Linked DNA regions of Rhodovastum atsumiense. The protein of the gene in region 1 interacts with the protein of each later gene in a pairwise test. Links are inferred from orthologs where the notes say so. Each region holds a gene or a part of one and is shown on either strand. Other genes may lie near its edges.

Region 1 (4,627 bases):
ATGCCGCGCCAATTCGCCCAGCCGCGCCCCGCGCAGGCCCCGGCCGGGCACCAGCAGCGAAATCGCCTCCAGCAGGTTGGTCTTGCCACTGCCATTGGGGCCCCAGATCGCCGCCACCCGACCCCGCGGTTGCCAGGTGAGCTCGGAGTAGTTGCGGAAATCCGTGAGCGCCAGTCGCGCGAGCCGCATGGATGGACCTGTTGGCGGGGCGTTGCCCCGCGCCCCACCAGGGCTTCGCCCTGGACCGACCAAGGGCTTCGCCCTTGGAACCCGATTTTCTGTGCCGCGCAGCGAGACTGGGGTGCAGGGGCCTTGTGGCCCCTGCCGGGTCCAGGGCAGAGCCCTGGCCTTGCTTTCTTCCCTTACACGCGCATCGGCATCAGCACGTACAGCGCGCTGGCGTCGGCGGCATCGCGCACCACGGTGGGCGCGGCGCCGTCGGAGAAGCGGAACTCCACGTCGCCGGCGATCTGGTCGGTGATGTCGTTGAGGTAGCGGGCCTGGAAGCCGATCTCGAGCGGTCCGGCGTCGTATTTGACGTGGTCGGCGTCGAGTTCCTCGGTGGCGGTGCCCTGGTCCGGGCTGGACGCCGAGAGCACCAGCAGGTCGCGGTTGAGCGCCATCTTCACCGGCCGCGAGCGTTCCGAGGAGATGGCGGCGACGCGGGCGACGGCGTCGGCGAAGTCCTTCTTGCCGACGCGCAGGACCTTGTCGTTGTCGCGCGGGATGACGCGTTCGTATTCGGGGAAGGTGCCGTCGATCAGCTTGCTGGTCAGGGTGATCGGGCCGACCTTGAACTGGATGCGGGTATCGGACAGCGCGATTTCGACGTCGCTGCTGACCTCGTCGAGCAGCTTGCGCAGCTCGCCCACGGTCTTGCGGGGCACGATGACGCCAGGGATGCCGGAGGCGCCCTCGGGCAGCGGTTCCTCAACCCGGGCGAGGCGGTGGCCATCGGTGGCGACGGCGCGCAGCACGGGGGTGCCGTCGGCCTCGGCCGCGTGCAGGTAGATGCCGTTGAGGTAGTAGCGGGTTTCCTCGGTGGAGATGGCGAAGCGGGTGCGGTCGATCAGGCCGCGCAGCGCCAGCGCCGGCAGGGCGAAGCGGTGGGGCAGGGTGCCCGCGGTCATCGAGGGGAAATCCTCGGTGGGCAGCACGACCAGGCTGGTGGCGTAGCGGCCCGAGCGCAGCGTGAGCTGGGCATCGCCGCCGGGGTGGTCGAGTTCGACCTCGGCGCCTTCCGGCAGCTTCCGGACGATTTCGTACAGCGTGGCCGCCGGGGCGGTGCAGGCGCCGTTGCGGCTGGTCTCGGCGGTGATATCCTCGACCACCGCGATTTCCATGTCGGTGGCGGTCAGCGTGAGCTGGCCATCGCGGACGGCGATCATGACATTGGCGAGGATGGGGATGGTGTTGCGCTTCTCCACCACGCTTTGTACGTGCGCCAGCGCCTTCAGGAGCGTCGCTCGTTCGGCCTTCAACCTCATGGCGTCATCCTCTTGGACCGGCGCGTCGGGAACCGACGGGGCACGGACCCAAAAGCACGCCGCCGGCCACGACTCGGGTCGATCAGTTTAGCAACCAGCTTGTCCAGCGAAAAGTGCGCCAGTGGCGAAAGCCCTATGATTCCAGCATCCGGCGCAGCAGTTCGACATCCTCGGCGAAGCTGGCGTCGCGTTCCATCAGCTCGGCGACGCGCTGGACGGCGTGCATGACGGTGGTGTGATCGCGGTTGCCGAACTTGCGGCCGATCTCGGGCAGGGAGCGGCTGGTAAGCTGCTTGGCCAGGTACATGGCCACCTGGCGCGGGCGGGCGACGTTGCGGGCGCGCCGGGCCGAGGACATGTCGGTCAGGCGGATGTTCCAGTGCTCGGCGACCTTGCGCTGGATTTCCTCGATGGTGACGCGGCGGTCATGCGCCTTGAGGATGTCGTGCAGCACCTCCTGGGTGGATTCCAGGGTGATGGTGCGGCCGAACAGGTTGGCGTGCGCGATCAGGCGGTTCAGCGCGCCTTCCAGCTCGCGGACGTTGCTGGTGATCTTGTGGGCGAGGAATTCAAGCACCTTGGGTGGCACGGGCACGCCGGCGCGGGCGGCCTTGGCCTCCAGGATGGAGACGCGCAGCTCGAAGGTGGTGGCGTGCAGGTCGGCGACCATGCCACAGCCAAGGCGGGTGCGGACGCGCTCCTCGAGCCCGGAGAGGTCGGAGGGCGACTTGTCGGCCGACACCACGATCTGTTTGCCGGCGTCCACCAGGGCGTTGAAGGTGTGGAAGAATTCTTCCTGGGTGGCGTCCTTGCCGATCAGGAACTGCAGGTCGTCGATCATCAGCACGTCGACGCTGCGAAGTTGTTCCTTGAACTCCATGGTCGATTGATTGCGGATGGCGGCAATGAAGCGGTACATGAACTTCTCGGCCGACATGTAGGCGACCGAGACCGGCACGCTGCCGCGCGGGCCGTCGCCGGTGAGTTCCCAGGCGATGGCATGCATCAGGTGGGTCTTGCCCAGGCCGACCCCGCCGTACAGGAACAGCGGATTGAAGCCGACGCTGGCCGGTTTCTCGGCGACGCGCCGGGCGCAGGCATAGGCGAATTCGTTGGGCTTGCCGACGACGAAGCTGTCGAAGGTGAAGCGCGGATCGAGCGCCGCGGCCAGTTCGGCGCGCGGGTCGGCATGGGCCGCCTGCGGCTGGCCACTGGCGGCGAGGCCGGATGGGATCGGTTCGGCAATGGGTTCGCCGATCGGCTCGCCCACGACGAGCGGCTCGGCGAGGCCGTCATCGCCGGCATTGCCGCCGACGCGGATATCCACCCGCCGGACCCGGCGGTTTTCGCTTTGCCAGAGCGCGTTGAGGCGATCGCCGTAATGGGTGCGGACCCAGTCGCGCAGGAAACGGGTGGGCAGACGAACGGTGATCTCGTCGCCATCAAGGCCGCCAAGCGTCATCTGGCGCAGCCAGGTACGGTATTCGACTTCGCCGACCTCGCTTTGCAGCCGGCTGCGCACACGGTTCCACTGGGCCGCCAGTTGCGCTTCCTCCAGGGAGCGCTGGTCGGTCATGACAGAGGCGTCACTGCCGATGTTTCCGCCGTTCGTCACGCACGCCCCCCTGCCCCGACCGGTCAGTCACGCGATCGCGGCCCACCGAATAGTTCCGGGTGAAGCCTGCCCCTCCTCATCCCGGCCGATATCAGCAGCAACACTGCCGATCAGGTAATGGTTAAGCATGATCGGGACGGAAGGCAACCGCATTTTGGGAAGTGCAAATAAAGATCAAATGAAGCTACCAACAGAGCAAGACAAAGTTCAGAAAATAACGATCCGCTCTGCGTCGCGTGATCCGGTATCGAAACAATAATCCGATATCGAAACAATACTTGCCGACTCCGGCCCGGGCACGGCGTGCCCGGCCGGGACGGAAATCAGGCGACCGGCAGCGCCTTGATGCGGGCGGACAGGCGCGAGATCTTGCGTGCCACGGTGTTGTCGTGGACCACGCCCTTGGTGGCGGCGCGCTGCAGCTCGGGCTGCGCGACGCGCAGGGCCTCGGCCGCCGCCGTCTTGTCGCCGCTGGCGATCGCCGCCTCGACCTTCTTCACGAAGGTGCGCATGCGTGACTTGCGCGCCTGGTTGCGCGCCGTGCGGCGCTCGGTCTGGCGGATGCGCTTGCGCGCGGACGCGGTATTGGCCATGGGCTCTCTATATCGACAAGTGGTGCAGAAGTCTGATTCGGGATGGTCGCTCGGCCCGGGCGCCGCAACCTTCCGGTGCGCCCGCCGAGATGAGGGGACGTGGTTTAGGCAGGGCAGCCCAGGGAGTCAAGGAAACCGGCTTGCGGGGGCCTGCATACCGCCGCCGCGGGGCATGCAGGCTCGCTGCCGGCCGGCGCCCTGGCGCCGGTTCAGGCCGAAAAGTCGGGCTTGCGCTTCTCCACGAAGGCGGCCATGCCCTCGCGCTGGTGCGGGGTGCCGAACAGCGACAGGAACAGCGCACGTTCGTAGCGCACGCCCTCGGTCAGGGTGGTCTCGAAGGCGCGGTTGACGCAATCCTTGGCGAAGCCGACGGCGACGGGCGAGAGCGCGGCGATGCGCTCGGCGACCTTCAGCGTCTCGGCAAGCAGCTGGTCGGCGGGGAAGATGCGGCTGACCAGGCCGGCGCGCTCGGCCTCGGCCGCGTCCATCATGCGGGCGGTCAGCACCAGGTCCATCGCCTTGGCCTTGCCGACCGCGCGGGTCAGGCGCTGCGTGCCGCCCGCCCCGGGGATGACGCCGAGATTGATCTCGGGCTGGCCGAACTTCGCGGTATCGGCCGCGAAGATGGTGTCGCACATCATGGCGAGTTCACAGCCGCCGCCCAGCGCGAAGCCGGCGACCGCGGCGATCACCGGCTTGCGGATGCGCAGGATGCTCTCCCAGCGCTTGCCGATGAAGTCTTCCAGCGGGTAGGTGCGGGGCTGCATCTCCTTGATGTCAGCCCCGGCGGCGAAGGCCTTTTCCGAGCCCGTCAGCACGATCGCGCCGATCGCGGGATCGGCATCGAAGGCGGCGAGCTGGCTGCCCAGCTCTTCCATGAGCTGGTCGCACAACGCATTCAGTGCCTGGGGACGATAGAGACGGATCAATCC
Region 2 (4,620 bases), 1.1 Mb from region 1 along the record:
CCGCTCGCAGGTGGTGCTCGAGCACCCGATCAAGTCGCTCGGGCTGGCGAAGGTGCGCGTGGTGCTGCACCCGGAAGTGGTGATCACCGTCACCGCGAACGTGGCCCGCAGCCCCGAGGAAGCCGAGAAGCAGGCCCGCGGCGAGAGCATCGCCACCGAGGAGCCCGAGGAGGAGCCCGTCTACGACGAGGCCGCCCTGCTCGAGCAACAGCCGGCCGCCGAAGCGTAATCGCCCCGCCCCTCTCCCGCCGCGCGGGAGAGGGGCGACGGCTATCCCACCGCTGTCCCGATTCGCTTCGTGAAGCGGTGCGTACTTGAAACCTGTCAAGTTGGATAACCATTTCCTCGCCCGACCGACATCCAGGCGGGAGGGGAAACCATGCGTGCCGCCCTCGACAGGATCTTCCGGCGATTTGTGGTCAGCGGCCGCCTGACCATCCACTGGCCCGACGGCCAGGTTTCATCCCATGGCACGGGCGAAGGCCCGACCGCCGGTCTCGCGCTGCGGGACACGCGCCTGCTCGCCGGATTGCTGCTGCAGCCCGACATCACAATTGGCGAAGCCTATATGGATGGGCGGATCGCGCCGGTGGACGGCACGATCTACGACGTCCTCGACGTGCTGATGTCCAACTATTCCGCGGGCGCGGCACCGCATCGGCTGCTTGCGCTGCAGGAATTCCTCGGCCGCGTCACCCGCTGGATCCGCCAGTTCAACCCGGCCGCACGGGCGCGACGCAACATCGCCCGCCACTATGACCTGAACGGACGGCTCTACAGCCTCTTCCTCGATCGCGACCGCCAATATTCCTGCGCCTATTTCCGCACCGGCACCGAGACGCTGGAGCAGGCGCAGATCGCCAAGAAGCACCACATCGCCGCCAAGCTGAAACTCGACCGCCCGGACCTGTCCGTGCTCGACATCGGGTCAGGCTGGGGCGGCATGGCGCTGACGCTCGCGCGCGACTACGGCGCCCGCGTGACCGGCATCACCCTTTCCTCCGAGCAACTCGCCGAGGCGCGGGCGCGCGCGAGCGCCGAGGGGCTGCAGGAGCGTGTCGGCTTCGAGCTGTGCGACTACCGGGCGATGACACGGCGCTTCGACCGTATCGTTTCGGTCGGCATGTTCGAGCATGTCGGCGTGGTGCATTACCGTCAGTATTTCGAGGCGATCCGCCGCTGCCTCGCCCCTGACGGGGTCGCGTTGCTGCATGCGATCGGCCGTCCGGACGGACCGGGGCGCACCAATCCCTGGATCGCCCGGTACATCTTCCCGGGCGGCTATATCCCCGCCCTGTCGGAGGTGCTGCCGGCGATCGAGAAGGCCGGGCTGGTCGTCACGGACATCGAGATCCTGCGGCTGCACTACGCCGAAACGCTGCGCCACTGGCGCCGCCGCTTCGCCGCCAACCGCGACACCATCGCCGCGCTGTACGACGAACGGTTCTGCCGCATGTTCGAATTCTATCTCGCCGGTGCCGAGCTGGCCTTCCGCCGGCATGGCCAGATGGTGTTCCAGATCCAGATCACCCGCGACCAGGGCGCCCTGCCGCTCACGCGCGATTACATGTTCGAGGCGGAACGGGTGATGGCGCCGCGCGTCTCGGCGTGAGGCCGCGAAGGGCTCGCGAAACGCTCCGATATTATTACGATCTTTCGATGCGTTGATATCGAAACGATTTTACCGACTCCGCCCGCGCCCGCTGCCAGCGTTGCGATGGCATGCAAGGGCCGGGCGGCCCCGCATTTCCCCTGAGGCGACTCTGCCACAGCCCGCCCTAACGACGATTCCATCCCCCTGATCCACCTTATCCACAGGCCTTGCGCCCCTGTCTGGACGCGGTCCCGGGCGTTATGCTGGGGGCTTCCCAGGCGCCCCCCGCATGAACACAGTTGATTCGCCGCCCCCGCTGTTTGGCCTCTCGCAGCGCCTTCCCCCGGCCAATATCCAGGCGGAGCAGGCACTGCTTGGCGCGCTGCTGGCCAACAACAAGGCGTATGAGCGGGTCAGCGAATTCCTGCAGGCCGATCATTTCGCCAATCCGGTGCATGGCCGCATCTATTCCGCCATCGCCCGCCGCATCGAGGCCAACCAGCTCGCCGACGCGGTGACGCTGAAGGCCGAGTTCGAGCATTCCGGCATTCTCGGCGAGGTCGGCGGCACCGCCTATCTCGCGCAGTTGCTCGGCGCGATGGTCGGCATCATCAACGCCGGCGAGTACGGCCGTGCGATTTACGACGCCTGGCTGCGCCGGCAGCTCATCGACATCGGCGAGGCCGTCGTCAACAACGCCTTCGGCGCCACGCCGGAACTCGACGGCTCCGGCCAGATCGAGGTGGCCGAGCAGGAGCTGTTCAACCTCGCCGAGCGCGGCACCTCCCAGGGCGGCTTCGTCACCTTCGAGCACGCGCTGACCGAGGCGATCCAGAACGCCGAGCGGGCCTTCCACCGTTCCGGCGGCGTCTCCGGCCTTTCCAGCGGGCTGCGCGATCTCGACAAGAAGACCGGCGGGCTGCATCCCTCCGACCTGATGATCCTCGCCGGGCGCCCGGGCATGGGCAAGACGGCGCTCGCCACCAAGATCGCCTTCGGCGCCGCCCGCGCCTTGCAGGCAGAGGCGCGGGCCGCCGGGCCAGAGACACCCACGAAAGGCTCGGTCGCCATTTTCTCCCTGGAAATGAGCGCCGAGCAGCTCGCCACCCGCCTGCTTTCGGAAGAGTCGCGGATTTCCGGCGAGCGCATCCGCCGCGGTGATATCGGCCAGAAGGATTTCGACCGCTTCGTCCAGGTCTCGCGCGAGATCGGTTCGTTGCCGCTGCACATCGACGACACGCCGGCGATCACGCTCTCGGCCATGCGCACGCGCTGCCGCCGGCTGGCCCGCACCAAGGGCCTGTCGCTGATCGTGGTCGACTACCTGCAGCTCATGCGTCCCGCCGCCGGATCGCGGCCGGAAAACCGCGTGCTGGAAATCAGCCAGATCACCATGGGGCTGAAGGCGATCGCCAAGGAGCTCGCCGTCCCGGTGATTGCGCTTTCGCAGTTGTCGCGCTCGGTGGAAAGCCGCGAGGACAAGCGTCCGCTGCTGTCGGACCTGCGCGAATCCGGCTCGATCGAGCAGGACGCCGACGTGGTAATGTTCGTCTATCGTGACGAATACTACCTGCAACAACGCGCGCCCAAGCAACTCGCGTTCGAGAACGAGGAAAAGTTCCATGGCGCCGTCGAGAAATGGCAGCGCGACATGGAGAACGTGCATAACCGCGCCGAGCTGCTGATCGAGAAGAACCGCCACGGCGCCACCGGCAAGATCGACCTTTATTTCGAAGGCGAATTCACCCGCTTCGCCGATCTCGACCTGCACCACGATGGCGAGTGACGGCACCGGGATCCGCGGGCGCCCGGCTTTCGCACCATCCGGCACGTTCTGATATGGTCATGTGCTCTGGCCTGGAACCGCGCAGGCGCGCCGCGTCCGGCATGGGGTCGGACACGACGCCGCCGCGCCAGCAAGGATGCCGGAATCCGTGACGGAGACGCCTCTGGTGGACCGGGACAGCTTCCCCGCCACCGCCCCCGACGCCGCGACCGCGGTGCTGGAACTCGACCTCGATGTCATCGCCGCCAACTGGCAGGAGCTGCGCCGCCGCCATCCGGGCGGTGATGTCGCTGGCGTGGTCAAGGCCGACGCCTATGGCCTCGGTGCCGCCGCCGTCGCCCCACGCCTGTATGCGGCTGGCTGCCGACATTTCTTCACCGCCCATCTGGCCGAGGCGATCGCCCTGCGCCCGCGCCTGCCCGGCGCCCTGATCGCCCCGCTCAACGGCCCGGTGCCCGGCACAGAGCACGCTTATCTCGCGCATGACATCGTGCCGGTGCTCGGCGGGCTCGGGGAGATCGAGCGCTGGACCGCGCTCGCCCGCGCCGAGGGGCGGAAACTGCCGGTGCTGCTGCACGTCGATACCGGCATGAACCGCCTTGGACTCGATGCCGCCGGGCTCGCCGCCCTGGCCGATGCGCCCGAACGGCTCGCGGGGCTTTCGATCCGCTACGTCATGACGCATCTGGTCGCCGCCGAGCTGCCCGACGACCCCGCCAACGCGGAACAGCGCCGGCGCTTCGCAGCCGCCTGCGCCGTCCTGCCCCCCGCCCCCCGCAGCTTCGCCAATTCCTCCGGCATCTTCCTTGGCGCCGGATTCGCCTCCGACCTCGCCCGTCCGGGGGCGGCGCTCTATGGCATCAACCCCACCCCGGGACGGCCGAACCCGATGCGGGTGCCGTTGCGCCTGCGGGCCCGTGTGCTGCAGGTCCGCGACATCGCGGCCGGCGAGAGCGTCGGCTACAATGCCACCTGGCGTGCGCCCCGCCCCAGCCGCATCGCCACGCTTGGCATCGGCTATGCGGATGGCTGGCCGCGCCCGGCCTCGGGCCGCACCCGCGCCCTGCTGACCGGGGGGGGCTTTGACGGCACCCCCGTACCGCTGGTAGGCCGTGTTTCCATGGACCTGACCACCTGCGATGTGACGGACGCCCCGCCCGTGGTGCCCGGCGACTGGCTGGAACTCATGGGCCCCACCATCACGCCGGACGACATTGCCGATGCCGCCGGCACCAACGCC

The links. Proteins that work in one complex are often made in the same cells at the same time.
Region 2: the proteins of dnaA (region 1) and NBY65_RS13885 interact in binary tests that used the Escherichia coli proteins (3 or more experiments, as listed by UniProt). The link is inferred for Rhodovastum atsumiense from one-to-one orthologs.

Annotation. Positions count from the first base shown.
Region 1 is NZ_OW485601.1:1,976,355-1,980,981, reverse strand. The notes cover bases 843-3,789. They hold dnaA (chromosomal replication initiator protein DnaA), read right to left. Parts: upstream 3,064-3,789; coding sequence 1,621-3,063; downstream 843-1,620. Other genes in these bases: rpsT (30S ribosomal protein S20), read right to left, coding at 3,426-3,695; dnaN (DNA polymerase III subunit beta), read right to left, coding at 843-1,487. In the rest of the region: DNA replication/repair protein RecF, read right to left, coding at 1-189; more of dnaN, read right to left, coding at 363-842; NBY65_RS08950 (enoyl-CoA hydratase), read right to left, coding at 3,905-4,627. UniProt on the Escherichia coli protein: Plays an essential in the initiation and regulation of chromosomal replication. Binds in an ATP-dependent fashion to the origin of replication (oriC) to initiate formation of the DNA replication initiation complex once per cell cycle.
Region 2 is NZ_OW485601.1:3,069,819-3,074,438, reverse strand. What follows is about bases 1,192-4,131. They hold NBY65_RS13885 (replicative DNA helicase), read left to right. Parts: upstream 1,192-1,883; coding sequence 1,884-3,380; downstream 3,381-4,131. Other genes in these bases: alr (alanine racemase), read left to right, coding at 3,529-4,131; NBY65_RS13890 (SAM-dependent methyltransferase), read left to right, coding at 1,192-1,612. Outside these bases: rplI (50S ribosomal protein L9), read left to right, coding at 1-229; more of NBY65_RS13890, read left to right, coding at 380-1,191; more of alr, read left to right, coding at 4,132-4,620. UniProt on the Escherichia coli protein: The main replicative DNA helicase, it participates in initiation and elongation during chromosome replication. Travels ahead of the DNA replisome, separating dsDNA into templates for DNA synthesis.